Regions from separate parts of the Siphonobacter sp. BAB-5385 genome, predicted to be linked through region 3. Evidence: riboswitches for the same ligand, from Rfam matches in the RefSeq annotation. Region 3 holds a riboswitch; each other region holds the start of a gene.
What was found. A riboswitch is a leader RNA that binds a small molecule or an ion and turns the genes downstream of it on or off. The one in region 3 is predicted to bind cobalamin.
Positions count from the first base shown of each region.

Region 1: another riboswitch for cobalamin. It lies ahead of metE (5-methyltetrahydropteroyltriglutamate--homocysteine S-methyltransferase); the one in region 3 lies ahead of BWI93_RS23320 (cytochrome c biogenesis protein CcdA).
Region 2: another riboswitch for cobalamin. It lies ahead of BWI93_RS02635 (TonB-dependent receptor); the one in region 3 lies ahead of BWI93_RS23320 (cytochrome c biogenesis protein CcdA).
Region 4: another riboswitch for cobalamin. It lies ahead of BWI93_RS06890 (TonB-dependent siderophore receptor); the one in region 3 lies ahead of BWI93_RS23320 (cytochrome c biogenesis protein CcdA).

Region 1 covers NZ_NMPS01000206.1:3,027-10,403, reverse strand. Annotated here, with positions in the region: gene metE (5-methyltetrahydropteroyltriglutamate--homocysteine S-methyltransferase) at 1-2,005, opposite strand, end outside; cobalamin riboswitch at 2,236-2,451, opposite strand; gene pgk (phosphoglycerate kinase) at 2,714-3,901, shown strand; gene BWI93_RS20295 (PolC-type DNA polymerase III) at 3,973-4,596, opposite strand; gene BWI93_RS20290 (FUSC family protein) at 4,818-5,375, shown strand; gene BWI93_RS20285 (SDR family NAD(P)-dependent oxidoreductase) at 5,675-6,445, shown strand; gene BWI93_RS20280 (SGNH/GDSL hydrolase family protein) at 6,476-7,132, shown strand; partial or broken gene BWI93_RS29745 (alpha-L-fucosidase) at 7,189-7,377, shown strand, end outside.
Region 2 covers NZ_NMPS01000031.1:163,899-171,275, reverse strand. Annotated here, with positions in the region: gene BWI93_RS02670 (hypothetical protein) at 156-782, shown strand; gene BWI93_RS02665 (S8 family serine peptidase) at 868-1,851, shown strand; gene BWI93_RS02660 (hypothetical protein) at 1,929-2,183, shown strand; gene BWI93_RS02655 (hypothetical protein) at 2,191-2,451, shown strand; gene BWI93_RS02650 (hypothetical protein) at 2,716-3,057, opposite strand; gene BWI93_RS02645 (alpha/beta fold hydrolase) at 3,033-3,464, opposite strand; gene BWI93_RS02640 (helix-turn-helix domain-containing protein) at 3,586-3,927, shown strand; cobalamin riboswitch at 4,229-4,488, shown strand; gene BWI93_RS02635 (TonB-dependent receptor) at 4,830-7,022, shown strand; gene BWI93_RS02630 (PepSY domain-containing protein) at 7,069-7,377, shown strand, end outside.
Region 3 covers NZ_NMPS01000220.1:114,522-121,898, reverse strand. Annotated here, with positions in the region: gene BWI93_RS23325 (TonB-dependent receptor) at 1-2,063, opposite strand, end outside; gene BWI93_RS23320 (cytochrome c biogenesis protein CcdA) at 2,104-2,733, opposite strand; cobalamin riboswitch at 2,842-3,098, opposite strand; gene BWI93_RS23315 (hypothetical protein) at 3,160-3,708, opposite strand; gene BWI93_RS29150 (hypothetical protein) at 4,458-4,583, shown strand; gene BWI93_RS23305 (glycosyltransferase family 1 protein) at 4,603-5,688, opposite strand; gene BWI93_RS29145 (hypothetical protein) at 5,886-6,020, opposite strand; gene BWI93_RS23300 (acyl-CoA desaturase) at 6,085-7,167, opposite strand.
Region 4 covers NZ_NMPS01000070.1:147,491-154,867, reverse strand. Annotated here, with positions in the region: gene BWI93_RS06910 (glycoside hydrolase family 130 protein) at 1-602, opposite strand, end outside; gene cobC (alpha-ribazole phosphatase) at 655-1,224, opposite strand; gene BWI93_RS06900 (adenosylcobinamide-GDP ribazoletransferase) at 1,209-1,979, opposite strand; gene cobT (nicotinate-nucleotide--dimethylbenzimidazole phosphoribosyltransferase) at 1,972-2,982, opposite strand; gene BWI93_RS06890 (TonB-dependent siderophore receptor) at 3,173-5,152, opposite strand; cobalamin riboswitch at 5,192-5,469, opposite strand; gene BWI93_RS06885 (gluconate 2-dehydrogenase subunit 3 family protein) at 5,796-6,407, opposite strand; gene BWI93_RS06880 (four helix bundle protein) at 6,457-6,906, opposite strand; gene BWI93_RS06875 (GMC oxidoreductase) at 6,941-7,377, opposite strand, start outside.

The DNA.
Region 1 (7,377 bases), on a different contig from region 3:
GGGCAATGGCCTCCATGATGTCGTTGAATTCCGAGTAACACATATGCGTGTGAATCTGCGTTTGATCCGCTACGCCCGCAGCACTTAGCCGGAACGCGTCCACGGCCCAGGTCAGGTACGTCGCCCAGTCCGCCCGCCGCAGGGGCAATCCTTCGCGAATGGCGGGTTCGTCAATCTGAATGATCCGGATGCCTGCTTGTTCCAGTTCCTGTACCTCATCCCGAATCGCTAAGGCAATCTGGAAGGCCGTATCCTTACGTGGCTGATCATCCCGGACAAAGGACCATTGCAGGATCGTGACCGGACCCGTCAACATCCCTTTCATATATTTCTCGGTTTTCGATTGAGCGAAGGTCGTCCAGCGTACCGTCATGGCTTCGGGACGTTCTACGTCACCGTAAATAATCGGTGGCTTCACGCAACGACTGCCGTAACTCTGTACCCAGCCGTTTTGGGTGAATACGTAGCCCGTCAGTTGCTCACCGAAGTACTCCACCATGTCGTTACGCTCGAACTCGCCGTGTACCAGCACGTCCAGCCCTACTTCCTCCTGCCAGCGAATGGACCTTTCGATTTCGGTTTCTACAAACGCTTCGTATTCAGCCTGGCTTACTTCGCCTTTCTTATACTTCGCTCGCCATTGCCGCACCTCGTCGGTTTGGGGAAAGGAACCAATGGTAGTCGTGGGGAAGAGTGGTAATTGCAGACTTTCTCCCTGAATTTGCTGACGAATAGCAAAGGTACTATACCGCTCAAAATCATCCGTTTGCACGGCCTGTACCCGCGTTTTAACGGCAGTTTTGTGAATCAGCGGACTCGTCCGGCGACTTTCCAGAGCCACCTGATTTTCCAGCAGTAATCCCTGAGCTTCTCCCTTGGCCAGACGTCCCAGCGTCACTACTTCACCGAGTTTCTGCTTGGCAAAGGCCATCCAGTTTTTGATTTCCGGCGTCAGTACGGCGTCGTTTTTCTCTAGATCCAGGTCATACGGCACGTGCAGCAGGGAGCAGGACGGAGCAATCCAGACGCGATCTTTACCCAGTACGTCCACCGCTCGCTGAATGAACGTCAACGATTGCGTAAAGTCATTTTTCCAGACGTTTCGTCCATCTACTACGCCCAGCGAAAGGATTCGTTGCGAAGTGACAAAACTGGTATCGGCCAGCATGGCTTCCAGTTGTTCGTTGCCCCGTACCAAATCCACGTGCAAAGCCGCTACGGGCAGTTGCAGGGTCAGAGCCAGGTTGGGCTGTATGCTTTCAAAATACGTGGCAACCAGCAAGGACAGCTGAGGTACTGCCCGAGCCAGGTATTCGTAGGCCTGTTGAAAAGCGATTTGCTCATTCTCGGATAAGTCCAGCGTCAGGCAGGGTTCGTCGAGCTGTACCCAGGTCGTACCTCGGGTAGCCAGTTCGCGTAGTACGTCGGCGTACACGGGCAACAAGGGTTCGAGCAGATCAATGCGATGGAAACCCGCTTCTTTTTCTTTGCCCAGCAACAGAAACGATACGGGGCCAAGCAGGACGGGCTTCGTCAGAATACCCATTTGCTTGGCATCCTCAAAGTCGTGAATGATTTTGTCGGAATACCGTTTAAACTGCTGATTTTTCAGAAATTCCGGAACGATGTAATGGTAATTAGTATCAAACCATTTCGTCATTTCCATCGCCTTGATGTCCAGCCCATTCTGCTGAATACCCCGGGCCATAGCGAAGTAGATTTCCAGCTCGCGATTACTCTTGCCGTCAATCAGCGACTGGTAACGCTCGGGTACCGCTCCTACCATCAGGGCCGTATCCAGTACCTGATCGTAAAATGAAAAGTCGTTGGAAGGAATCCACTGGATACCCGCTTCCTGTTGCGTTTGCCAGTTTTGCCGACGGACCTGCCGTCCGGCCCAGAGGAGTTCGTCTTTGGAGATTTTTCCGGCCCAGAATTGTTCGCTGGCCCATTTCAGTTCGCGTTTGCTGCCCACACGGGGGTAGCCCAGGTTGTGCGTAACCATGTTGTTTGTGTTAAAAAAGGGTTTGAAAAAACGCCTCTGAAACACCCAACCCGCCAAAAAAGGTGAATTGTTACGAATGCTTAGGCATACGATCTCCGGCTCACGTTCGTCGCTGAACGTCAGAAGAAGAATACACGTTTTCGACCCCGCTCTGAGCATCAGAACCGGGCGAAGAAACGCCTACAACATTTGTAAAATCAATGCGTGCATCAGGCCTTAGTCGTGAAGGCATGACCATTGAGAAGGTTGGCAAGTCTCCTGGCTTGTACCATGCTGGCCCCCCTTCTCATTCCTCGCGGAACAATGGGAAATTTGGGTAGCACGTGTTTCGCTGCGGCGAAACGGGTACTTACAGTAGCACGTCTGCTCGTGATTTACACACGATTCCTTTTTCATTCCTTGGGGAGCGAAGACCTCCCCACGAAACCAACCATCCGATTGACGGGCATTACAAAGAACGCCGCAAATATAGAGCATAGTTTTTTTAAATACGGAAGCAGAATCTTTTTTAGAAACGACAACGGCCCGCGTACCCAGACTTGCAGCGTATATCTTTTTAGCAAACTTTTAAGAGGTTTCGCTTAAAAACTCGTCAGGTTTAGGGAAGTTTGGCCGAATTTCTAAATTTGTTCCGTTCTTGACTAACGCTTCAGAACTTTGTTACCGCGTGGTCTTACCATTACTCATTTAAACTTCTGATTCTATCTGATGAAGACGCTGAACCAGTACAATTTCGCCGGAAAAAAGGCACTTGTCCGCGTAGATTTCAATGTCCCTTTGAATGACCGCTATGAAATTACTGACGATACCCGCATCAAAGCTACGATCCCCACGATTCAGAAAATTCTGAACGACGGTGGTTCGGTAATCCTGATGTCGCACCTGGGTCGTCCGAAAGATGGTCCTACCGAAAAATATTCGCTCAAACACCTGGTTAATGCCCTGTCGCTGATTTTCAACCGTCCGGTAAAATTTGCCGATGATGCCATTGGTCAGCAGGCTGTAGATCAGGCCGCTAACTTACAGCCCGGTGAAATCCTGCTGCTGGAAAACCTCCGTTTCTACAAAGAAGAAGAAAAAGGAGATGTAGCTTTTGCCGAGAAATTGTCTCGCCTGGGTGATGTTTGGGTAAACGATGCTTTTGGTACAGCTCACCGGGCCCACGCGTCAACGGCGGTAATCGGTCAGTTCTTTACTGACAAAGTAAGCGGTTACGTCATGCAAGCCGAACTTGACAACGCTCAACGGATTCTGGATAATGTAGAGCGTCCGTACACGGCGATCATGGGTGGAGCGAAAATCTCCGATAAAATTCTGGTGATCGAACGCCTGCTGGATAAAGTGGATACGCTGATTCTGGGTGGCGGTATGACCTACACCTTCACGAAAGCCTTGGGTGGACAAATCGGAAATTCCATCCACGAAGACGACAAAATGGAGCTGGCTCTGGAGCTGATTGAAAAAGCGAAAGAAAAAGGTGTAAACCTGCTGATGCCGCTGGATACGGTGATTGCCGATAAGTTTTCCAACGACGCCACCAAAACGACGGTTCCCGCCGGTCAAATTCCCGAGGGCTGGGAAGGTCTGGACATTGGACACCAGTCGATCGTAGTATTCAAAGAAGCCATCCTGAATTCGAAGACGATTCTCTGGAACGGCCCCATGGGCGTATTTGAATTCCCGAACTTTGCTGTAGGTACCAACGCCATTGCGGAGTACGTAGTAACGGCAACCGAAGAAAACGGAGCCTTCTCACTCATCGGTGGTGGTGATTCCGCTTCTGCGGTAAACAATGCCGGATACGGTGACCGCGTAAGCTACGTATCGACGGGTGGTGGAGCTCTGCTCGAATACATGGAAGGCAAAACGCTTCCCGGTGTAGCCGCTCTGGATTAATTTCCTGAAGCTATACCCAAACGACAAAGAGCCGATCCCGTGGGATCGGCTCTTTGTCGTTTATTGCTTGCTTACTCGGCCAGCTTAAACTTTTTCGCCAGAGCAAACACTTCTTTGAACGATTTCGTAGTCAGCTGAGCGTCTTCGAGGGCATTGTGAAATTCGGCGTCTTCCCGTTCCAGTCCAAAATAACCCGCAATGGCTTTCAGACTTAGCGACTTGGGTACAGGTTTGCCATTGGCTTTCAGTACTTCAAAGGTGAAATAGCCGAGCGTATGCAGATCCAGCAGTTTGTTGGAATACGGCCATTTAATTTTCTCTTCCCGGTAGGCGTACCGCAGGAAATTAATATCGTTGATGACGGATTGTCCGCTAATGATAACATCCCGCAGATACTGGGAATTATCCAGCGTCTGGGTACGGCCCCGGAGGCGACCGAGCTTTTCCAGTATCCACTCTTCAAATTGTGGGATGACGTCGTAAATCATGGGAGCGTCGTCGAGATCGCTCAGACTCAGACCGTGAATTTTGGCTGAATATTCCGAGAAAGCTTCTTCGTTTTCCGGATAGACATTCGACAGGTACGTTCCCAGTTCATTCCAGTCATCATCGCACAAAACGGCTCCAATTTGTATGATTTCATTCCAGCCGGGTTCACCTCCGGTCATTTCCAGGTCTAAAACAAGATAAGGCATCGGTTCAAGTTGAGTAGAATTCAAAGATAAGGCAACAGCCCTATTATTCACCGGATTTCGATTCAGGAATCCGTAAACCAGTCATTCCGGGAATTTTGTTCAAATGATTGCGTAGATTATTAGAATAGTACAAAAATATTCAAAACTCTTCAGGCTATTTGTGCGTTAATTTTATAGAAGCCATTAAAGTACGACCGTTTGGTCACAGCCCGAAAAGTACCATGATCTATAAAACACTTATCAACCCCAAGAAACGAATCATTGAGCTTGAAAAAACAATTTTAGATGAAATCGAGCTCAAAAAGACTACTTTTTTATACGCATTCCGGATTTTGTTCGGAGCAGCCATTGCCTGGATGTTACTCGATTTACTGCATATCGAGAAAAAAGAATGGGCACTTATTTCAGTAGCCATCGTCTCCGAGCCTGATTTTGGTGATCTACGTCGCAATACGATTTCCAGGATTATTAATACTATTAGCGGCTGTCTGATTGGTATTGTTTTTATCGTCCTGACGGGTGTTAATATCTTTTCCCTCTTTCTAGCCATTGCGGTAGCCATCTTCATGGGTACACTCATCAAACGGTATCCTTCTAGCTGGAAACTGGCTCCCTCTACGGTAATTGCTGTCATGACGCCAGCGATTTTTCAGCAAGCTTCCTGGCAGGATGCTCTTGAAATTGCCCTTCTCCGTACCTCGGAAGTAACCTTGGGCTGTATTGTCGCCTTTCTGGTCGGCTGGTTTTTCTCCGTGGTAAAGCGGAAGTTTAATTTCTAGGTTTCGGTTCCAGGCCAGGGGTCGAAGCCCCTGGTTACAACAGGGGCCACCCCTTCGGGGTTTACCGGGACGCTGAAATCCTTCGGTAGTGTCAAACTTCTGAAACCTTTCAAACGTTAAACGATCCCTACAAGGCCTTTGGTAACGGACCAGCCCCGCCTGCCTTTTATATGTATTTTCTTCTATCCATTCTTTTTTCCAGGAATTACACGAAACTTGTGGCCGCAGTAAAAATGCCGATCTAAATAGGGTATTACCGCCCTCGATCTGGTCTTTTCTTACAAAAACCAACAACAAGGATGAGTGTATTTAGTCTTGCCGGAAAAACGGCGGCCATTACCGGCGGTGGCAGTGGTATTGGCCGGGCCATTAGTGTCGAATTTGCCAGTCAGGGTGCTCATGTACATATTCTGGATCTGAGTGCGGAAGGGGCTCAGGCGACGGCTCAGGAAATTGAGTCAGCCGGTGGTAAGGTAACCGTACACGCCGTCAACGTAACGAATCAGGGCGAAGTACTGGCCGTTTTCGAGGCCATTGGCTCGCTCGACATTCTGGTCAACAACGCGGGTATCGCCCACGTCGGTAATCTGGAAAAAACGACCGAAGCGGACCTCGACCGTATCTACAATGTTAATGTCAAGGGAGCGTATAACAGCCTCTTTGCCGCCGTGCCAAAAATGAAGGCTAAGGGCGGTGGCGTCATTCTGAACCTGGCGTCCATTGCGGCTCTGGTCGGTATTCCGGATCGTTTTGCGTACAGCATGAGCAAGGGAGCCATTCACGCCATGACCTTATCCGTAGCGAAGGATTACCTGAAGGATAACATTCGTTGCAACAGCATCTCCCCCGCCCGCGTGCATACGCCCTTCGTGGATGGCTTCATCTCGAAAAATTATCCGGGTCAGGAAGAAGAAATGTTCCAGAAACTCTCGGCTACGCAGCCCATCGGTCGGATGGCGAAACCCGAAGAAATTGCTCAGTTGGCTTTGTACCTTTGCTCGGATGCAGCTTCGTTCATTACGGGTGTCGATTACCCAATTGACGGCGGTTTTACTACCTTGAATAACTAGTCTATCTTTTATTAACTCCTCTATTCGCTCATGAAAAAATTACTAACGCTGTTAAGCCTGAGTACGCTTTTGTTTGCCTTTCGGGCCGATAAACCCAAGAAAATCATCTTCTTCGGTGACTCCATTACTCAGGCAGGCGTAAGCCCCACCGGGTACATCACCAAGCTGGCCAGTATGCTGGATAAAAGCAAGTACGAACTGGTGGGTAAAGGCATTGGTGGTAATAAAGTGTACGATTTGTACCTGCGGATGGACGAGGACGTACTGGCTCAGAAACCCGATGCCGTAGTCATCTGGGTGGGGGTGAACGATGTCTGGCATAAAGCTAGCTCGGGCACGGGTACGGATCCCGACAAGTTTGAGAAGTTTTATCAGGCGATCATTAACAAACTCAAGGCTCAGAATATCAAAGTAGCCCTGACGACCCCCGCCTCGATTGGCGAACGCCCGGATAATACCAACCAGCAGGACGGTGACCTGAACCGTTACAGCCAAATCATCCGGAATCTGGCGGCGAAAAACAACCTTCCCGTCGTGGATTTGCGGAAAGCATTCATGGAATACAACCTGAAAAACAATCCGAAAAACGAAGAGAAAGGCATTCTGACGACGGATCGGGTGCACCTCAACGATACGGGCAATCAGTTTGTAGCCGAACAAATGGCGAAAGTAATCGAACAACTGTAAGCTCATTATCTCATCCCGGAAACCCGACATTTCCGGGATGTTTCGTTTCTAAACCGATGAAAAGACTTCTGCTTACCAGCTTTATTTGCCTCTCCTTCCTGCGAATTTCGTTTGGACAAGCGTACCAACCCAGTCCCGAAAACCTGGCGGCCCGGCAGTGGTTTCAGGATGCCCGCTATGGTTTGTTCATTCACTGGGGCGTCTACAGCATTCTGGGCGATGGCGAATGGGCCATGAATATTCAG
Region 2 (7,377 bases), on a different contig from region 3:
AAAAGGACACTCCCTTTCGTACGCATTTCATATTCCTGAAAAGCAGGAGCGATGGTGTTACCATCCGTGGGTGCGGTTGCGACTAAGAGTTTGATTTTGCCAGCAAGTGTTTACAAGTCTGATACTATTCTTCAACCTTTTAACCTGTTTAACTGATGGCTAAAACAACCAAGCCTTTCCCGGGCGAACCGCCGACTGCCGGCGGCCCGGAAGGTCCGCAACGGACGCAGGTAGTCGTGATTGTCCGGCCCAGTTTCTCGCCGGAGCAGGGAGCCACCCTATTGGCGAATACCCCGGCAGCAGAATCCGTATCGTTCCGGCCTTTGTTCAACGATACCCCCGCAAGGCTATCCACCTTGGAAACCTCCGCGGAATCCGCTCCTGATTTAAGCGTATACTACGTTACGGAAGTGCCCGCTGAGCAGGCAGACCCTCTGATTCAGTCCTTATTGCAACGGGAAGAAGTTGAGGGAGCTTACGTACAGCCGCAGGCCACGTTGCCTTTCATTGAAACAGCGGTACGGTCCGCCGCTCCGGATCCTTCCGTACCGGTTACCCCTAGTTTTGTCGATCGACAGGGCTATTTGCAGGCATCGCCCCAGGGCGTTGATGCAGTGTTTGCTTGGACGTATCCGGGTGGACGGGGAGCGAATGTGCAGGTGATCGACATTGAAGGGGCTGGAATTTTACGCACGAAGATCTGGCTCAGAACTCGGGCGGATTACTCAGCGGCGTACAGCGAGCCGATTGGCAAAACCACGGAACAGCCGTACTGGGTGTAATCGGTGGAGATACCAATACGATTGGGGTAACGGGCATTAGCCGGATGCTAACCTGCGGGCTATTTCGGTGTACCGGGATGCGGCCATGACCTATAACCTACCCCAGGTGATCCAGCTGGCAGCCGATAGCCTCCGGCCGGGAGACATCATCCTGATTGAACAGCAGTATTCGCACCCAACCCTGGGCCTTACGACCGTGGAATGGTGGCCTGCCGATTTTGACGCCATTCGCTATGCCGTCAGTCGGGGTGTCATTGTGGTCGAAGCTGCCGGCAATGGCAACAACAACCTCGATGCGGCGGGCTATAATACGGCTTTGACGGGTTTTCCGGCGACCTGGCGGAATCCGTTTAACCGGGCCAACCGGGACTCGGGGGCCGTGGTAGTAGGAGCAGGAAATCCGCCTCCCGGTACGCACGGACGCAACGCCGAGACGGGTAGTGGAGAAGTATACACCGACCGGGCACGCTGCAATTTTTCCAACTTTGGTTCCATGATCGACGTGCAGGGATGGGGTTGGGAAGTGACGACCACGGGGTACGGGGATTTACAGGGAGGACCCGAAAACGAACAGTATACCGATACGTTCAACGGTACGTCGAGTGCTTCGCCGATCGTTGTCGGAACCCTGGCCTGTTTGCAGGGCATTCTTCGGGCTTACGGTCGCATCCCGCTGACGCCCGCCCGGGCCCGGGAAGTACTCCGCACGACGGGTTCTCCCCAACAGGCCGCAACCGGACGTCCGCTCACGCAACGGATCGGTAATCGTCCCAACTTACGCCAGTTGATTCCGCTCGTCTTACAAACCAATACCTGGTCGGGCGTGCAGTTTACGGGCAGTTTGGGGGCCAATGCTACAGGTCGCTGGTATACGTTCAATTGGCCCGCTCACTGGCACGTCGTATGGACGGCCGTTCCTACTACGCCGGTACCCGGTGCTCCGCAGCTTAAAATCAAAACGCAGGTAGAGCGGGCTTCGGATGGCTTCATTACCTATTGGCTCAATGTAACCAATCTCAGTAACCGGCCCCTGAATTTTGAAGGGAGGTTTACGGTACTGGGCTGGTAGTCTCAACCTGCTGAAACAATGGGGTCTGATAACCCGGATACAAATTTTTCTTAACCTTATTTCAAACCTTCACGATCATGAGAGTTGGTGTTCAATTTACGGGTACGGTAGCGGCCAATGCCTCCGCCCAGTGGTATACGTTCAACTGGCCGGCTAGCTGGCACGTCATCTGGCATGTGGTACCTACGTCACCACGGACTGGAGCCCCCCAGGTGGAATGGGAAACCCGCGTAGAACGGGCTAACGCCACGTACGTAACCTATTGGGTATTAATCAAAAATCTGACCAACGTACCCGTCAATATCGAGGCCCGGTACGCGGTTTTGAACTAGCATCGCCATGAAAATAACCATTGAAGTAGATCCCAAAACCGAAGTCGTTCCCGGCTCAGTAACGTCGGACTCAACGCCGAGTTACGCCGGCGGAGAGCCCCAGGGAACAGATCCCGCGAGCAGTAATACCGGTACGACTACGACCTCGGGCGACCAGCCAGCCGGGGAACCTCCCGTCTGGCTATTGGAGGCCATTGAAAACGCTCCCCGTCCGTCAACTGCGGAGGAGCCGATGGGGACCTCTGCGGGTACAGTCCGACTCGACTAAATTAGCGTTTTTGCGGATAGTACCTGAGTTTTTCAACGATTCTGTATGGTTCTTAGAATTCTGTCGAGAGCCGTAGGTTCGATCGGTTGGGCAGGAATGGATTGCATCCGTTCCTGCCCTCGTCGTTTAATAAAACACAACCTAAGACTCGATCTCTGAAAGGTTTTCCGGAGTACTTGACTCCTATATATTCCTGAGGAATTGAAGGAAATGCTTCATAACTGATTAATACTCAAGATACAGTTACGAACGAATCCTCAGCCATTACTTCCCCAGTACCAGCTCCAGTTTTTTTACCAGATTTTCGGGTTGTTCCCGCATGGAGTAATGGCCGCCTTCGAAGGGGTAAATCTTCCAGTTTCTGGCCCTGGCCCGACTTAGGCCCATGGCGTCCGTATGGCTATCACTTTTGCCGTTTTTCGTCATGACAATGAAAGCAGTTGGAATGTATTTAACCCGTGGATTGCTAATTCTTAGCGGCTCCGTATAAGTTTTAATGGGCTGAGGTACGTCCATGGGCGGCGTGGGTTTGGTAGGACCGAAGGGATAGGTCATCACGCTGTCTTTGATGTGCGATACCATCAGGCGTCCCAGATCGGACCACACACATCCCTGGCACTTTCCCCATCATTGGGTACCATTGCGTCCAGGTACACGAGTTGACGGATGCGGTCGGGTACCTGCTCCGCCACGCCCGCTATGACCATGCCGCCGTAACTATGTCCGACGAGAATTACGTTGTGCAGGTCTTCAAACCGGATCACATTGACAATATCGGAGATGTATGTACTGAGGTTGACGTTGGCATTGGACAAATGCACGCGTTCGCCCAAACCCGTAAGCGTTGGTCGGTAGACTTTATCCCCTTTAGCCGTTAGTAAGGCATCCACTTTAGCGTAATCCCATCCACCCGACCAGGCCCCGTGCACGAGCAGAAAGGTTCGTGGCGTACGTGACTGGGCCAGACTGACGGTGGATACTAGAAACGCGAGTAGAAAAAACAGATTTTTCATGAATGATCTTGTTCAATAATGTGAATGCGACAAAACTAGCTACATTCACTTTCGAAAAGATAGCTGTTACCTGTGGGTAAGTAGTTACCTGGGAGTAAGTACGTATGAACCATTACCAAACATGAAAAGCACCGAACCCGCTTGCCAGTATGAATTGAAAGTAGCCAAAGATGCCATGGAAGTCATTCAGGGCAAATGGCGGATTCCCATTATCATCTCCCTGACGTATGGCAACAAACGCTTCGGTGAAATCCAGCGGGATATTCCGGAGATCTCGCCCAAAATGCTTTCGCAGGAACTAAAGGCACTGGAAGAAAATCAGCTCATTACCCGTACGCTGTATGATAGTATGCCCGTCACGGTAGAATACGCTCTGACCCCTCTGGGCCTGTCCATGAAAGACCTGTTGGTCGAATTACGCAACTGGGGGAAGCATTTCAGAAAAGAGATTGTGGGCAAATAAGAAGCGTTACCTTCACTTCTATACTGAATCGTCTCTACCAATCCTTGGAGTCAGGGACGGGTTTAAGAGCTGAAAACAGGAGCGACACTGAAATGGCTGCAAACGCCTAAATTAGCCGCTCGGCGGGTAAAACGATAGAAGCCTTCCTATTGACTTTCCTCTTTTGCAGGGCCTGGCTAAACCGTAGTTAATCGGGCTAAACCTGAGTAAGGTTGAACAAGGACATTAGGTAATGTTACCTCTTCCTTCTTTAATCTATCATTTTTAGCCTACCTTCGCGGCCTCATTCAAGTTCTTTACTTCTTATTCCACGGAAAAAGGTTCTGTCGAAAGACAGATTAATAGGGAATCGTGTGTAAATCACGAGCTGTCGTGCAACTGTAAGTTCTACGCAGTTTGCGGTTGACCGTTTCCGTTTTCAATACTTGTATAATTGAAAACTGTAAACGGAAAACTGTACACTGCACACGTTTCAGACAACTGAGCCACTGTATCATTCGGTATGGGAAGGCGTCTGAAATGGAACAAGTCAGGAGACCTGCCTTTTTCTTAGCTGATCATGCTTTCACGGTTTAGAGCGTTATCAAGGGGAGCTTTGCTTTGTTGTAGGGGCACCACTGTGCCGATATGCGTATGCCCGTGCGTAAGCTTTCCTGATTTCCTCTGTATTCCTGTCTCATCATTAGCGAGAACGCAAGCGAAGAACTTTTAACCTTTTAGTTAAAAGTTATGCTCCCCATTTCTACTTCACGATTAAGTAGCAAAGCCCTTTTTACCACCTGGGTACTCCTCTGCGGTGTACTCTTAAAGGCATTCCCGCAACACAAAAACGGTTCGCTGGAAGGGCGAATTGAAACGGAAACCCAGGAACCCATACCCGGCATTTCTATTCGTCTGGACCTATGGGCCTGGGAGCAATCACCCAGGCCGACGGCAGTTTTAAGTTGCAGGCAATTCCGGCGGGAGCGTATACCCTCACGCTGAGCGGTATCGGGTACGAAGTGCGTCAGGTTCAGGTACAGGTCAAAGCCGGCGAAACCCTGCCCCTGCATTATCAGCTTAACCAGAAAACCCACGAGCTTTCGGTCGTGACGGTAACCAGTCAGCGAAACCGCTCCTTTTCGGCGATTAACAAAATCGATGTTCCGCTGCGGGATCTGCCTTTGTCTACCAGCTCGGTCAGCTCAAAAACCATCGAGCAACGCGGCATTGATGATCTGGGGGATGCCATGAAAAATACTACGGGCGTTCGTTCCAACAACACCTACGGCGGTTTTCAGCACTTCACCATTCGCGGGTTCAGCAATTTCGTGGTACTGATGGATGGCGTTCGGGATGAGCGACATAACATTTCCACCAGTGCCCCCAACACGAATTTAGCCAACGTCGAACGCATCGAAGTACTGAAAGGCCCGGCTTCCGTCCTCTTTGGGCACTCGGCTCTGGGTGGTATCATCAACATCGTGCGGAAACAGCCTACGGCCGATTTCAGGGCTAATTTTTCCGCGACTTACGGGAGTTTCAATACCCGTCGGATGCGGGCTGGTGCGGGTGGTTCGATCAACCCGAAGCTTCGGTACCGGATGGATTTCGGGGTGTCGAATACCGATGGTTTCCGGCAGGCGGGTATCTCTACTAACAATGCCTACGTGGCCCTGGAATATACACCCACCCGCAAGGACTACTTTTATTTGTCGTTAGGAGCCAATAAAGATGTGTACCGCACGGATTCGGGTATTCCCGTTTTGGCGGGCGGCGTGCTGGTTCCCGGCATGGATCTAATGACGCGTTACAACGACCCCGCTGATTTTTTAAAGCATACGCGAACGGATGTTCAGTTTCGCTACGTGCGGCAGCTTATGGCCAACCTGAAACTTTCCAATCAGCTCTCGTATTCGGACGATAACATCGATTATTTTTCAACGGAAGAACTGACGCTCAATACCCGGCGGGATTCCATTACCCGCTCGTTTCCCTACTACTTCAATCACCTCACCAAGCCCTTACAAAATCAGCTGGAGCTGACCTACGATCTCAACACCGCCAAGGTTTCGCAGAAGATTTTGCTGGGGTATTCGCTTAGCGTACTGGACCGTAAAACGTATAACGGTACGATTTTTGGTCCCGGCAAAGGAGCAACCATTCCCGTACAAAACCCGATTGAAAACCAGGGATATATCGATTACTACGATACCTATTACCGGGCTACGGATGAAACGGTACACGGAATATACTTACAGGATTTCATCCGGTTTTCCGAGAAAATCAAGGCATTAGTCGGGTTGCGTTACGATGTATTCAAAGGCGAATATTACACCGATCAGGTGGACAAAGACCGCCGGGTAACCAACTACGGAGCGAAATCAACCATAGCCCGGAATGCCCTGACCTATCGGCTGGGCCTAGTCTATCAGCCCATTGAACCTTTATCCGTTTACGCCTCGTACTCAACGTATTTCAAACCCTCTCGCCGGGTAGCTCCAAATGGGGAGACGTTCGATCCAGAAACGGGTTATCAGGCTGAAGTGGGCTCCCGACTGGAGCTGTCATCAAAATTTGCCGCTTCGGCTTCGGTGTACTACATGCGAAAAGACAATCAGGTGGAAGGTCTGCCCGGTGGCGTGTTCAAACGCGTAGGTTCGGCGGAATCGAGAGGCTTCGAAGTGGAGGCTCAGGGCAATCCCGTCGCGGGCCTTGATTTGACGGTGGGTTATACCTTCACCAAAGCCCAGTATTTACCCTACGCCAGTGCGGAGGTAAACCCCGTGGCGGGTAAAACGGCGGTACTGGCTCCGAAGCATCTGGTAAATGCCTGGCTAAACTACACGGTTCAGCAAAAAACCTTGAAAGGGCTGAATGCCGGGGTGGGCTTCAACTATCAAAGCGAAGCCTTCGCCAACTCGGCGAATACGTACGTTTTGCCGTCCTATCGAACCGTCGATGTGGCCCTTGGGTATCAGCTGAACCGCGTGGGCATTCGGGCGAATGTGAATAACCTGTTTAACGAACGCTATTTCACCAACGTGATCTTAACCCGGCAGTTTTATCCCGGAGCCACCCGTAATTACCTGCTGACGCTTAGTTACCAACTTTAACCTTTCAGCCGCGGACTTTTGGAGTCTGCGGCTTTGTATATCTTTCGTGAAAACAGTCATTAAAGCCATTCGGCTCGTTCATCGCTACCTGGGATTTGCCTTGAGTCTACTGTTTCTGGTCTGGTTTCTGTCGGGACTGATGATGATGTACGTGTCGTATCCGACGCTCAAATCACACCAGAAGCTGCAACAAACGCCTCCGATTGATTTGACAACCTGCCTGTTAACGCCGGCAGAAGCGATTACTAGAGCAGGAGTAACGGATTCCATCAAATCCATTCGCTTAGGTATGGTACTGAATCGGCCCGTATATCGGATCGTTACCCTACAAAACCGCCAGCTTAGTATCTACGCG
Region 3 (7,377 bases):
GTCAGGTTCGAAACGGACAGGGTCAGTCGATGTTTCTGCTGGAACGAATACACGGCTACGGCATCGAGTACCATGAAGGGAGCGTACGTGATCTCCGGATTGGCGGCATCGGTATAGTCAATGTCCTTGCGGGAGCCTACGTAACGTCCGGTCAGTCGCAGACGAACATTGTTGATCGGACTATACTCCGCCCCATAAGAAACCAGATTCCGGGCTACGTTAGCAATGTCACGGCTGGTACGTGAATCATCGGTACCTACAATGACTTCTTTGGCTTCAAACATGGACGTCAGAGTGGCGTATACCTTCCAGATGCCTTCCTTCCCATACCCTGCTTCGGCTTCCAGACCGTTCATATCGGAATCGGCAGCATTCACAAAACGGGTCCGCGAAACAATGACATCACCATTCCCCACAGGTTCGTTCACCGCCGTCACCAGTCGGGCAATCCGGTCTTTCACCTGCGTAGCAAAATAGGTGGCATTGGCGTAGAAGCCACTTTTTTCGAAGGAAATCCCTACTTCCTGACTCCAGCTGCTTTCATTCTTCAAATCGGGATTACCGCTCGTCACCGCAATTTTTCCAGCCGTCGTACGAGCTTCGGAGTATCCGGCTACGTTGTAGGCATCCGGCGTAACGAAGGCTCGTCCTACGCTGGCTTTTATCCGTAAATTTTCCAGAATCTCGTACCCGGCGGCTACACTGGGACTCAGAAACGGGTTCGTCTTTTTACCCGGCTGGTAGGTCGTCAACAAGGGCGTGGTCTGTACATCAAAGGTAATCTGATCAAATCGCAGACCGGGTTGAAGCGTCAATTTGCCCCATTTCAAATTGGCCTGAGCGTAAAAGGCCGAAGAAATCAACGCGTAATTCGGCTGCGTAGGAGCCCGTTCCGTGGTTAAGTCTGCCCAGCGACGGCCTTTGGTCGAAGCCTTCAGGTAATCGTAGCCTACGACCAGGGAATGCTGCCCCAAAGTCCATACATCCTTGACCTGTACGCCCGTCCAGGCGTTGGCGGTACGATTGGAACGGTACGGAACCACCGGTTTGCCGGAAGCATTGAGGGTATAATTCGTGTTCGATTCATCCGCGGTGAACACTTTCAGACTCGGCTGATGGGCCCCCAGATTCCCCGACAAAGCGACTTCACCCGAGGCCCGCTCGACGTCCTTACTGCTGGATTCCGTGATGCCGTAAGCAATATCGCCGGGCGACTGTACATTCCGGGCCTGAAAGGTTTCGCCGCGAACGTCCAGCCTCCATTTCGAACTCAGTTGATAGCCCAGTCGCAAGGCTCCGGTATAGTAACTCAGCTGCGTATACGGTCGGGTTTGACCATCGCCAGTACGGTCATCGACCTCCACATCCGGTTGGTTAGCGTAATGTTTGACCGCATTGCGAAAATCGAAGGCATTGCGTAACCAGTTATTCTTCCCGATTTTATAATCATTGGCCCGCTGAAAGTAGGCAAAGGACAAATCGTAATCCAGCTGTTTGGTTAGATTGCCACCCGTTTGCAGACCGGCCTGCAGGGTTTTGAAACTACCGTACTCCACATACGCGGATCCCTGAGGCGTTCCCTGGGATCGGCGGGTGATGACGTTAATCACGCCGCCCATGGCCTGCGATCCGTACAAAGCTGAGGCGGGGCCTTTCAGTACCTCAATGCGTTCAACGCCATTGAGAGAGATCGTCGAAAGGTTAGTAGCCCCCGCCGGGCGGCCATCAATCAGTAAGAGCGTGCGTTGATTCAATCCCGAAAACTGGGGCCGAAAGCCGCGAATTCCGATACCCGAAGAAAGGTTCGGATACTGAATGACGTGTACGCCAGCGGTTTTCTTGGCAATATCCGTCAAATCGTTGGCGGGAGTTAAAGCGATGTCCTGACGGGTAATCACGCGTAAACTGCGGGGCACCTCGGCTAAAGTAGCCTCCGAGCGGGTCGCCGTCACCACGATGGGTTGAAGGGCGTACACCGAATCCGCTGGTGTTTGAGCGTAAGCCAGTCCAGGCAATAAAAGCATACTGGCCCAAAGGGCTTTTTTCTGGGGGGAAGAAAACATGAATGAGTAATAGAGAGTAAACGAATACGAAAGCAATAACCTAGAATGAGTCAATTAGCGTGAGGATGCCCACTGCAATCGAAAAAAAGCCAATGACATAATTCATCCAGCGAAGCACACGTTCCGTTCGCTGGGCTACTTTTTGTAGTGAAAAGGCAAAAACGCAACCATAGACAGTCATAGCCAGCAGAATACTCAGGCTTTGAATGATGATGATCCAGACAGCGGTAGAAGCGTCTTTAGCTGCCAGCGTAAGGGCAACTGTACAGGCCCCTCCGGTACCCGCCAGTCCGTGAATCATTCCCACGCCGAAGGAGCGGTTTAATGGCGTAGCTGCCGCGTTGGATGCATCCGTTGGGCGTACCAGGTCATTTTTGAAGTTTCTACGAATGGCAACAATGCCCAGATAGATCATTAATGGCCCTACCACGTATTCAACCCAGGAGGCAACTTCCAGAGATAGCTGGGATTTAAGCAGTAAGATCAGGCAGGCAAAGAGAATGAGTGAAAAAGCGTGCCCTAACGCCCAGTGCGAAGACCGCCAGGCTACCCGCCACAGCTGACCTTTCTTTTTTTCACTGGTCAGGACGGAAACAGCCGCCAGGTGGTCGGGTTCGAAGGAGTGCTGAATGCCCAGTACGAACGAATCGAGCAGTAAAGGATGAATCATGTCGTTTTCCCGGATGGATTCTATTGCTTACGGGAAAACAAAGCTAGAGGATGACGCAAGCGTCTCCTCACCGATTAGGCTAGCCTCCTGCTTTTCTTCCCGAAAGCACGTTGGTATGATTTCAATGGCAGGTCTTCTGGCTCGTTCCTTTCTCAACCCCTTCCCATGCTTGAAAGCACAGTGGTTTGTATCGTTGAGAAACGTTGGGAGTTTTGAGTTTGGGGTTTAGAGTTGTTTTGCACTCTAAACTCAAAACACTAGACTCGTTCGGAACTTACAGCAGCGGGTACTGCTCCGGAGTTACACCGGATTCCCTTTTAAGCCCAATGAGTGATCCACTGGGCACCAATTGAGCCGCGAAAGTACGACAATTTGCAGGATTCAACAGAGCCAAGCCTATTTTTTCCGCTCAATATTACTTCAGGGTTACGGGTTCATCCGTTTCAGACGGACCGGAACCGTCGTTGTATAACGAAGATCATTGCTGCTGGAGAAGGCACTTCCACGTTCGGTGATATACCGGAACGTAAGCGTCAGGGTCAGGGCTTCAGATTCCCAGTTACCGCCTTCCTCTGCAGTCATCAGATTAAAATTATTACGCAGCCGGGTTTGTTCGTCCTGAAATAAAAAGGTAATACGGTTCAGGGTCTGCTGCTTTGTATTCCGGATGACCCCTTCAACTCGGTATTGTTCCATACCCAGTCGGCTTTTTACCCGGGCCAGTCCTTTAAAATTTTGATCATTTTTCCGATGGCGTCGCCGATACAACCAGTCCACTTCTGGTTCAAAAATTTCCAGCTCAAGTGTTTTTGGAACGCCATCGGGATCTTTAAACGGTCCGAACCAGTGCCCTACCAGCCGGGGCGTTGCCGAGTCGTAAGCCCAGGGCCGTTGCCAGCGATGATAGACGTATTGAACGCCGTATAGGAGTCCCAGCAAAAGAAGTAATCCACCCCATAAACGAAACGCTTTCATAGGCATCAAAAGGTTTCTTTACCAACCTTTATAACAAAGTAACGGAATAGTTTTAAACCGGGAAGTAACCGGGGAAATAGACCTGAATTTAGACGTTGTAAAGGGGGAATAATCCCGTTACAACCGTGCCGCCCCTGGCCACTCGTAATGCCCTCCAAACGCTTAACGAGCAGAAGGTACGATTGGAAGCAAAAAGCCTGCGATTCGTAGAATAAACTGCTGTTTAAGGGCTGTAGACTGTACTTTTGAAGTAGATAGGTTGAAGGTTGAACACAAAACTCTCTCGTGCTTCATGGGGGAGTTTTTTTTGGTTTACTACTTCTATTTTCTACACACTTTTCCTAATGATAAACCCTAACCAGAGACCAGTTAGGGTTTACTATAACCAAAGTTTCGCGGCACCCTTTATTAAACCGCTAGGGCCCCGAACGTAAAGTGTTTACGCCACCAAATAGCTAGCTTTTTTATTACAAACCTAATCTTTAAATCGCTAAAGCTTTCTTTTGATAAGTAAGCGACTGATTTTACGAGATTTAGTACCAGTATTAATCTAAAACCTCAGGTTATTGACGACTGTTCGGGTCGTTTTCCCGGGTAATAAAAGGCCTTACGTATCTCGTTTAAAAGCAGTGAAATCGCAGAAAAAGCCCCAAGAAATCAATTTTTGGCCTTTCGCATTAAAAAGCGGGGCTTATATTGCGGGGTCGAATGTCGCGTCTGTCGCTACGTTTGTTACGCTGCATGTACGAATGAAAAAACTATTTGAAAAGATGTCCTCCTGGAACTGGGCGTGGATTATCACCTACGCGGTGATTGTAATCCTGGCCTTGATCTGGGGCTACTATCTGAGTGTGTGGATTCGCCGGGCCATCTAATCAGCCTCCCGGCGAATCATTACCGAAGTATCTCCTTATACAACGCCAGATACGCCTGAGCAGCTTTCTCCCAGGAAAATTCAGTCACCCGATCCCGAGCCAGTTGAATTTTATTCGAATACGGAAAATCGGTTAGTCCCTGCTTCACTACTTCACTCATGCGATCGGGGTGAAAACTGTCAAAGTAGTACGCCGCTTCCCCGCCTACTTCTGGCAAGGCCGTATGCGTGGATAAAAACGTGGGCTTTTCGTAGCTAAAGGCTTCGAGAACCGGCAGTCCAAAGCCCTCAGCAATTGAAGGAAACACAAAAGCACTGCAGTGCTGGTAGTACCAGTGTTTATCAATCTCTGACGTTTCGCCCAGCAGATGCACGCGTCCGGGGGCAATCCCAAAGCGTTCACACTCCCGTTTGATCAGTTTGTAGTACTCCAGACTATGGTCGTCGATTCGACCGGCTATGATCAGGTCGTAGTCCAGATTAGCCAGCATGGCTGGCAAAACATGGAAGTTTTTCTTCGCCATGACCGTCCCGACGGTGAATAAAAAAGGGCGTTCAGGCCGGAAACCGGGCTGGTGCCGTGCCAGCTCTTCCGCCGGGATAGTCGATACGTTTACGCCATTATAAATGACCCGAATCTGATCAAGTGGGTACTGCAGGTGTTCGGCAATATCACGGGCCGCGTACTGAGAAATGGTGGTAATGGCATCCACCTGATCCAGGTACCGGCGAGTTTGAGCCTGAAAATGCCGGTAAGGAGCCGAATCAACGGGATATTCGTAGCGATAATTTAAATCATGAATGGTCAGGATTTTCCGACCAATGATTTTATGGGGCTTGAGCAGCGTCGGATTTTGCTGCGTAAAATGTATCAGATCAAACTCCGGAATACTCTTCCACCGCAAATTCGTAAGCACACCCCGGGTTCGGTAATGGGCCTCCCCAAAGGGCTTTATTTTCGTAAATGACCGGGGGATCAGGTATTGTAAATCCAGCTCGTCGGTCTGATGTACCTGAAGCTGTTTAATCAGTTCGAAGGCAAAATGATACAAACCTGTGCTCGATGTAGCAATCTGATCGGCGGTAACTAAAATTTTTCTACTCATCCCTTCTGTGGGTTTCTTCCATACCCGCCCTGGAACACGATTGAACTCAAAAAAAAGCAAGGTAGTAAAAAAACGCCACGTGGGCTTTTTATTGGCCTATGCCCAGCTACGGCGTTCTGGTTTTCGGGCAAAAAATAATCCCGGTCCGTACAAGAGGTTACTCCTGCACGAACCGGGACATTACGCGACTATAGCTGCTATTTATTCCAGCTCATCCGGATGCGATCCGGAATGAGTACGGGTCGGAATGTACGCTCGCGAAGACTATTCCAATCCATCTTTACAAGCAGATAAGCAACAACACAACCTACGGACTGGGCGATTTGTAACATGGTTTTTCATTTATAGGTGAGCAAAAAATCCCTACGGCAGGGTCAGGCTTCCGCTGGTACGGGATCAGGCCGGACGCCCTAGTAGTTTTAGTAAACGGTAATGGGAGTGCAAAGCCGAAAAGAAGCTTCGATTTTCCAGATACGGCAGGTCAAAATCTGCGGCCGTTTGCTTAACCAGATGAGTAAGAGCCGGATAATGAATGTGACATACTTTCGGGAACAAATGGTGTTCAATCTGACGGTTCAGGCCACCGCAGAAAAAGGCAGCCACCGCCGAACGCGGAGCAAAATTCGCCGTGGTGCGTAACTGGTGAATGGCCCAGGCCTCTTCAATCGCTCCTTTGTCTGAAGGAACGGGGAAGGATGTACCTTCCACAACGTGGGCTAACTGAAAGACTAAGCCCAGCACGATTCCTTCAACCAGATGCATAACCAGAAAGCCAATACCAATTTGCCACCAGCTCAGCTCAAGAACCAGATAGGGTAAAATCAGGAACAGGAAATAGTACGCCAGCTTGGCAGCAAACAGCTTGACGTATTCGCGTTTCGGGTGTGACTGGTTTTCATGGTGACCAATCTGCTTTTTGAAAAACTTGATATAATCTTTCCGAAACACCCAGGACAAAGACGCCAGTGAGTACAAAGCAAATGCATACCAGTGCTGATACCGTTGCCAGGGCCGTACGGGCTCGTCCGTATCCACTCGGATCAGACCGGGAGCAATTTCAATATCCTCATCGTGGCCGGGAATGTTGGTATAGGTGTGATGGACAATATTATGCGTAATCTTCCATACGTACGGATTTGCTCCGACCAGATAAAAACTGGCCCCTAAGATCCGGTTTACCCAACTTTTGGAAGAAAAAGCACCGTGCAAAGCATCATGTGAAATATTAAAACCGATAAAAGCCGCAAACATTCCCAGCCCCACTGCAAAGCTCAGCATCACCCAGACGTTAAACTGGTTGGAAAGCAGGAGTCCATACAGCAGGAAAAACCCGCCCAGAAAGAAAATCGCTTTCCACCACATGGCTGAATTGGCATGAGGTGAAATTCCGTTGTCTTTAAAGTAAGTATCCACGCGTTGACGAACGGTAGCAAAAAATTGCGAACGATTCGTATTGGTAAATTTTAACTGGTTTTGCATAAGGATAGCATTAGCCTAACCTTTCGATGAAAGGGATCTGATGTCTTAGTAAATCAGGTAATTCATCCGCATGCAAAGTTTAAGCGGAGGTTAGGTACATTAAATAGATCGTAAGAGGTAACGGTGCTGAATCCTTTGAACCAGTACACCAGTATCCATGAAGGGAGATAAAGGTCTTGGATTAACCGAAGCGAGTCAGGTTGCTAACCC
Region 4 (7,377 bases), on a different contig from region 3:
GACCAGGTATTCAGGTGTTTGCCTTCGCCGAGTACGGGGCCGTGTTTCGTCCATTTCCGTAAGTCCGGGGAAGTGGCCAGCATCATCCGGGCCGTTTTTCCATCGTAGGCCGTATAGGTCATGACGTAATCGCCCTGCGGACTTTCCACAATACGCGGATCTTCGGAACCACCCTCCCACTCGTACTTTTTCTGGGCGTCGTTGTCGGGAAAGAAAATGGGTGTATCCTCTTTTTCGAAATGCAGGCCATCGGTACTAATCGCTAGCCCTAGTCGCGAAACGCCCGCGTATTTGCCCAGTTTATCTTCGGCCCGGTATACCAGATAGACTTTCCCATCCCGTACCACCGCCGCCGGATTGAATACGTCTTTTTCTTCCCACTTCACGTCTTTTTTCCAGATGGGGTCACGGAAGGTTAATGCGGGCGAGGGTACCAGAACGGGATTCAGACTATCCACTTTTTCGAAGGGAAGCATGGCCCAGTCGGTACCGGTTGAGTCGGGCGAGGTAGTGGTTTGCTGGGCCGTCTGGCGGTCCGTAGAATTTCGGCAGGCAGTCAGGCTTAGCCCCAGGGCTGCCGAAAGCAGAAGTAAGGATTTCATAGGTTTGCGAGGCCCCCCCTTAGATACGGGAACTTCACAAATAAACAAAAAATCAGTTAACTACCGAGCTTATCCAGCGATCAAAGGCGGGTTCCGGACCCAGTTCGAATACCTGGATCTGACCGTAGGAAACCTCAATTTTAAAGATGTTTTGCAAGGGTACACCCAGCAAAGCCGCCCATACGCAACGTACGACTCCCGCGTGGGTTACGACCGCCACCCGCTGATGAGGTACGTTTCGCAGTTCATTCAGAAACTCGTTTACCCGCGTATACAGTTGCCGTAAACTCTCCCCGTCCGGCGGGGCTACGTCAACAAAATCATCCATCCAGGGATCGAATTCCGTTCGGGTAATGTTGTTCCAGGCTTTTTGTTCCCAGCTCCCGAAAGATACTTCTTTCAGTCGATCATCCGTTTGTACTTCCCGGGCGGGCAACTGCCCGGCCAATTGCGTACAACGCTGTAAGGGACTACTGAATACCACATCAAAGATTTCCGGACACCGATCTACGATTCGCTGTGATTCAGCGGCAAACGTTTCGGCCAGAGCCATTTCACTCTGCCCATAACAAAGCCCCTGGGCCTCTTTGACGGCGGTATGACGAATTACAAACACTTCCATCCCGCGTATAGACTAAGGTAAAAAATCACTTCACTCACCTGCTGAATGGCACCCAGGCAATCGCCCGTATACCCGCCGATCCATCGATTGAAGTACTGAGCTAGTATTACTTTACTGCCGAACGCCAATACTGCCGCCAATCCCAGCCAGTAATTGGGTAAGGTCAGCAGGGATACCAGGCAAAAGAAGAATCCTACGAACAACGTTGGCCTCTTTAATCGGGCGGAAGCCATCGGTTTCACTTTACTGGTATCGATATCCCGAACGTAGGCGTGCGTATCAATCATGGTGGAGGCGATAAAGCGACTTACGATTTGTCCACTCAGAATACCACTCCAGAAGAGATGAGGGGAAACTCCCGCTATTTCCAGTAAAATCAGAAACTTCAAACTCAGTAGCAGACCCAAGCCGACTACTCCATACGTTCCGACCCGACTGTCTTTCATAATCGTCAGGATTTGCTCCTTGGTCCAGCCACCGCCAAAGCCATCGCATACGTCCGCGAAACCGTCTTCGTGGAAGGCTCCCGTCGTTAGGATTCCAGCAATCATACTCAGCAAAATACTGATCGTTTTGGGGAAAATCAGTTCACTACTGAAATAGACCGCCAGCATCATTCCCCCCACGATGGCTCCAATCAGGGGGAAGTATTTGCGGGAGGCATTGAGTTGTTCGGCCCCGTAGCCAACCCAGCCCGGAATGGGAATGCGGGTGTAAAAACCCACCGCCGTTAGGAATAATCGTAATTCAGTCATCAAGCGAAGAAACACCGGCTTCGGCGAAAGTAGACATTTGATTGAGAAAGGCCACGGCATTTTTCAGCAGTGGATACGCCAAAGCACAGCCCGTACCCTCGCCTAACCGCAGGTTCATCCGTAACAAAGGTTCCGCTTGCAGAAAATCCAGTAGTAAGCCATGTCCCTGTTCGGCGGAATGGTGGCAGAAGATTACGTTCTCCAACACCTCCGGCTGTATCCGGCTGGCTACGAGCAAAGCAGCCGTCGAGATAAAGCCATCCACCAGCAAGACCATGTGTAACGAACGGGCCGTTAGCATAGCTCCCACCATCTGGGCGATTTCGAAGCCTCCGTAGGTTTGCAGGATTTTATAAGGGTCGGTGGGCGAACCGTGCCGAGTCAGAGCCTGCTGCAATACGCTTCGTTTACGGGATAGCTGATCCGTCGTCAGTCCCGTTCCTTTGCCCACGCACTGGTCCAGCGGGATGCCCGTACAAACGCTCATGAGCATACTCGCCGAGGAAGTATTTCCGATTCCCATTTCCCCAAATCCGACGACATTACAGCCCGTTTGCTGTAAGCTCTGTACCAGTTCCGCTCCTTTGGCCAGACAGAATTCCAGCTGTTCAACCGTCAGGGCGGGACCGTGTAGAAAACTAGCCGTTCCGTAGCCCGCTTTCGCAGCGATTAAAGAAGAATGCTCCGGAAAAGCAGCGTTCACGCCCGCATCTACGACGCGTAAATCCAGACCATTTTCCCGGCAAAAAACGTTGATGGCCGCTCCACCCCCTAAAAAATTAAGGACCATCTGATACGTCACTTCCGCTGGGTATGCACTCACGCCTTCCGCCGCAATCCCGTGATCAGCGGCAAATACCAGGATCGTCGGATTGTTCAACGCAGGAGTCTCCGTTTGCTGAATCAGACCGATCCGTAGGGCCAGCGTTTCGAGTTGACCCAGGGCTCCCAGCGGTTTGGTTTTTAGATCAATCTTTCGACGAAGCGTTTCTTTTAAAGTCATCGGGGGTGTTTTGGTTTAAGGTTTGAATGGTTTGATAGGTGGTTTAAGGGCTGTTTGAAGTAGACACATTCGCTAAAGCCTCCACTCAAACGCTTGCTATTGAGCTGTACTAAAAACCCCAACGGGGTTCAATTTGCTTAGCCCGAGGTTGCACCCCGGGCCAGACCCTTCAGCTTACGTAGTTCTCGTATTAAAACTGTAATCGCACGCCCGCCGTAAAGTTTCGGCCCCGGGTATTGTATCCGTAAATGTCAAAATACTGCATATCAAACAGATTACGGACATCGCCGTATACGCGTAGGAAAGTATTGATCTGGTAGTCGGCGTAAACGTCCAGAGTGGTGTAAGGTTTCAGCTCGACAAGCTCCGTTTGGTAGGTTTCACCGTTGTAGAATCGATCTGCACGTTTCCCTAAAGAGCGTACTGTAGCGGAAGCAAATACTTTCGGGGTAATCTGATAACCCAGCGTCGCATTGACCAAAATCTTTGGGCGACGGAATAGATTATTAAACGTCGTATCGCGTCCATTCACGGGCTGCGTAACCTGCCCGGTCACGTAAGTCGCATTCGCCGTCAGCGACCAGCCGTTTGACAGGTAAGAGCCTTCGAGTTCGAACCCATGATCTTTTTGCTGATTGTAATTCACATACCGGCCATACGGAGGCTGACTGAGTGACTGGAAATCGATCACTTGTTTAATTAATCGATCAAAGTACAGTACCCGTATATTGGACTTTTTGTCTTTGTTAAACCATTGTACCCCCAGCTCCAGCGAACGACTGGTTTCCGGTTTCAGGCTTTTGTTGCCATATTCCGAATACAACTGATACAACGTAGGCGTTCGGAAGCCACTGGAGAGATTGACAAAGGCTTTGTATCGATCCTTGAACAGATACGAAGGATTGACCGAATACGTAACATTGCTTCCGTACAACGAATGGTGATTATACCGGCCACCCAATTCCAGAGCAAGGTTGGTTCGACTACGTAACAGAGCGGTTACGTAGGCACTTATCAACTGCGTATGAGCCGTATCTTTTTGAATGGGTGGGCCGTATGGATTAGCCTGATAGGTATTTTGTGAACGAAGATCGGCTCCCGTGATGAGATCAAACCAGGGTCGTATATTCCAGGAATGGTAGAGTTCGGCGAAATGGGTATTCCCCTCAAAACTCGACTGATCCAGCTCGGATTTCCGGTCAAAGGTCGTAAACGCATAATTGGCCGTCAGCTTTCCGAGTTTGTGCGTATACTCAAAACCCGTACCGGCCATTTTCATGGTATTGGTATAGTCGTATTGAGTACTATCCTTGAAGGCTCCCCCGTCAAGTTCATTTCGGTACCAGGAATACATGCCCCGTACTTTCCAGAGCAACTTCGATCCCAATTGGATTCCGCCGTTGAACAAGGCGTTATCCTGCCAGAAACCGTCTTTGTCGAAGTTTTGATTGCCTTTGGCATCGTATGCCGCCGAAAACCCATCGGAACGTAACCGCGTGTACTGGGCGTTGAAGTATCCGGCTTTGGAAGAACCATTCAGGCCCACCGTACCCCGAAACGTACCATAACTCCCGCCCTGTACCGTAGCCGAAGCTCCTAACGGACGGTCGCCTTCCTTTCGGGTGAAAATGTTGATGACCCCCACCACGGCATCCGAGCCGTACAGAGTAGACTGGGCTCCTTTCAGAATTTCAATCCGTTCGATTTCGCCCACGGAAAGTAAGTTCAGATCGAAGGTGTTGTTGATACCGGAGGGATCGTAAATGGGTACGCCGTCGAGTAGAATCAAGGTATTGCCCTGGCCGGCTCCGCGTACGTATACGTCCTGATTGGTACCGAGAGGCCCCTGGGCACCAACTACCATGAAGCCAGCCTGACGCGAAAGCAATTCACCGACGGACTGCGTAGCGTATTTTTGCAGGACTGAATCCGGGAGTACAGTGACGACTTTTCCGGTCTGGGAGAGTTTCTGATCGGTACGGTTGGCCGTCACGGTGACGGGTTCCAGCTGGGTTTCCTGAGCCCAAACAGCGGTCGTAGCCAACAAACAGAGAAGGGTACTTTTGGTAAAAACGCTCATCGTTTTCTGAATAAAAGAGATGATGAGCAATCCGGTTACGCGAGGCGAAAGGCATAAACGATACGGACGGGCGTCAGAGCCACCCGCCAATAGTCTACCTTTCCTAAACGACTTTTCACCCGAAAGCTCGAAATGGATTTCGTTTCAGGCAGGTCTTCTGGCTCGTTTCATCCCAGACGCCTTCCCATACCGGAACGGATACAGTGGCGATTTGTCTGGAAACTTCAGTTTGCAGTTTTCGGTTGTCTGTTTTCAGTTAAATACGATTACCCATTAACTGAAAACGATAAACCGTAAACTGTAAACTGACCGAAACTTACAGCTACGGGGATAGCCCCGGATTTGCACCGGTGTTCCCTTTTAATCCGGTACCGGGAGGTACCGAAACCTAAAACGTCCGCAAAAGTAGGGAAAATAAAAATGCTGACCCGGTATTTCTCCGAATCAGCATTGGGGAATGAGATTGAGGTCTGATGGGGTTTCAGTGAAGTTTCAGGTTTAAATGGTTTTAGGTGTGAAGAGCGTTTGAGAGGGGTTTCAGTGGCTTGTAAGTACAGTGAAATGACCCTAGGCTATGAAGTTAATAACCTATTTCGCTCAACCTTGCACCCTACTTAAATTTCAAACTTCACTCAAACTTGAAACGCTATTCAAACCCCAACAAACTTTAAACTTTACTCAAACTTCACACCTTTTCAAACTTCAAACTCTCTTTTCAAACCTAAAACATTCCCTATTCATAACTCAAGCCATACTGCTTCAGCACCTCTTCGGGTACACCTTCCCAATTGTTGGGGGTGTTTCCTACGTAGCCGAGGTCGTCAAAGCCCATGCGGGTGGTGTAGAAACCGGTAAGCGTCATGTCACGCATTTTGTTGAAGAAAGCTACTCCCTGAGAGTACTGGGGCTTGGCCTGTTCAGGGTAGGCAATGTCATCGACGATTTCGATTTGCTGGGGCTTCGTCAGTTCTACGAACTTCTTGTTAAAGCGTTTGCGGCTTTCGCTGTCGAGCCAGGCCAGCCCACCCCGCAGGGGCGTCTGGTGTACGGGCTGGTCTTTCGCCATAAACTCGATGAACGCGGGTACGCCCGCCTGCGAGGCACTCCCTGACTTCTGATCGGCGGGAAGGATGATGTCGCAGAGGACCGTAATCGTTTTCAGCTCGTGCGGCGTAAAGAACTTTTCCGCCATGAGTTTGGCATCCCGAATGGCTTCGGATTTCTGCCGTCCACCGGGAATGGGTAGCGGTTTCTCAGGCGGTGCCGCCACCAGGTCCGTCGAAGGAACCGTAGCCATGCCCAGCGACCCGAGTGCAATGGATTTAAGTGTATCGCGACGTTTCATGCGTATCAGTTTTCAGTTGCCTGTTTTCGGTTTTCAGTAATTAGTACGTCTACTCCGTCCAGCCCTGATAATCCAACGCTGGTTCCTGTAATTGATTTTTGTCAGTAGAGCCTTTGTATTTACTTCCTCTGATTTCCGTTTTTGACAGATAGGAAATAAATCCAGCGATCATTTTCCCTAGCTCATCGGCATCTGCGTACACTTTTTCAAAGATCTCTGTTGAAATGTACTGACGATCTAATGCTCGGTATAACTGAGATTTGACTTCCGTTAACGAACCTTTGGCGATTCCCAGAAACTGGATAAACTCACCTTTGCTCCCTCGTCCAAAACCCTCAGCAATATTGTCCATGACCGAATCTGCCGAACGCCTGATCTGTCTTCGATGGTCAAAGTCCATGCCAAAGGGACCCGTCCCCGTTAATTCAAAAATCAATACAGAAAATACCCTAGCTTTTTGCCAGATTTTTAAATCCTCAAATCGCTGAACGGTAGCCATAACTGAAAACTGTAAACCGAAAACAGAAAACGCTTTATAAATTCTTCTGTTTCACCTGATCAATGATGTAGTCACTCGTTCGCATAGACATCGCCAGGATCGTCCAGGTTACGTTTTTGTCGCCCTGGGTAACGAACGGAGCGGCGTCTACGACGAACAGGTTCTTCACGTCGTGACCCTGCATGAACGAGTTCAGAGCGGATTTTTTGGGATCGCTGCCCATGCGGACCGTACCGATTTCGTGGATGATTTTGCCGGGAGCTTCCAGGCCATAGTTCTGTTCTTTCCCCGGTTTATTTCCTAACGCAATACCTCCCATTTCGTGGATCATTTCTTCAAACGTATCCTGCATGTGCTGGGCCTGCTTCACTTCGTTTTCCGACCATTTGTAGTGGAATCGCAGCGTAGGAATCCCGTATTTATCAACGTTATTCGGATCGATTTCGCAGTAGTTACTTTCCAAGGGAATCG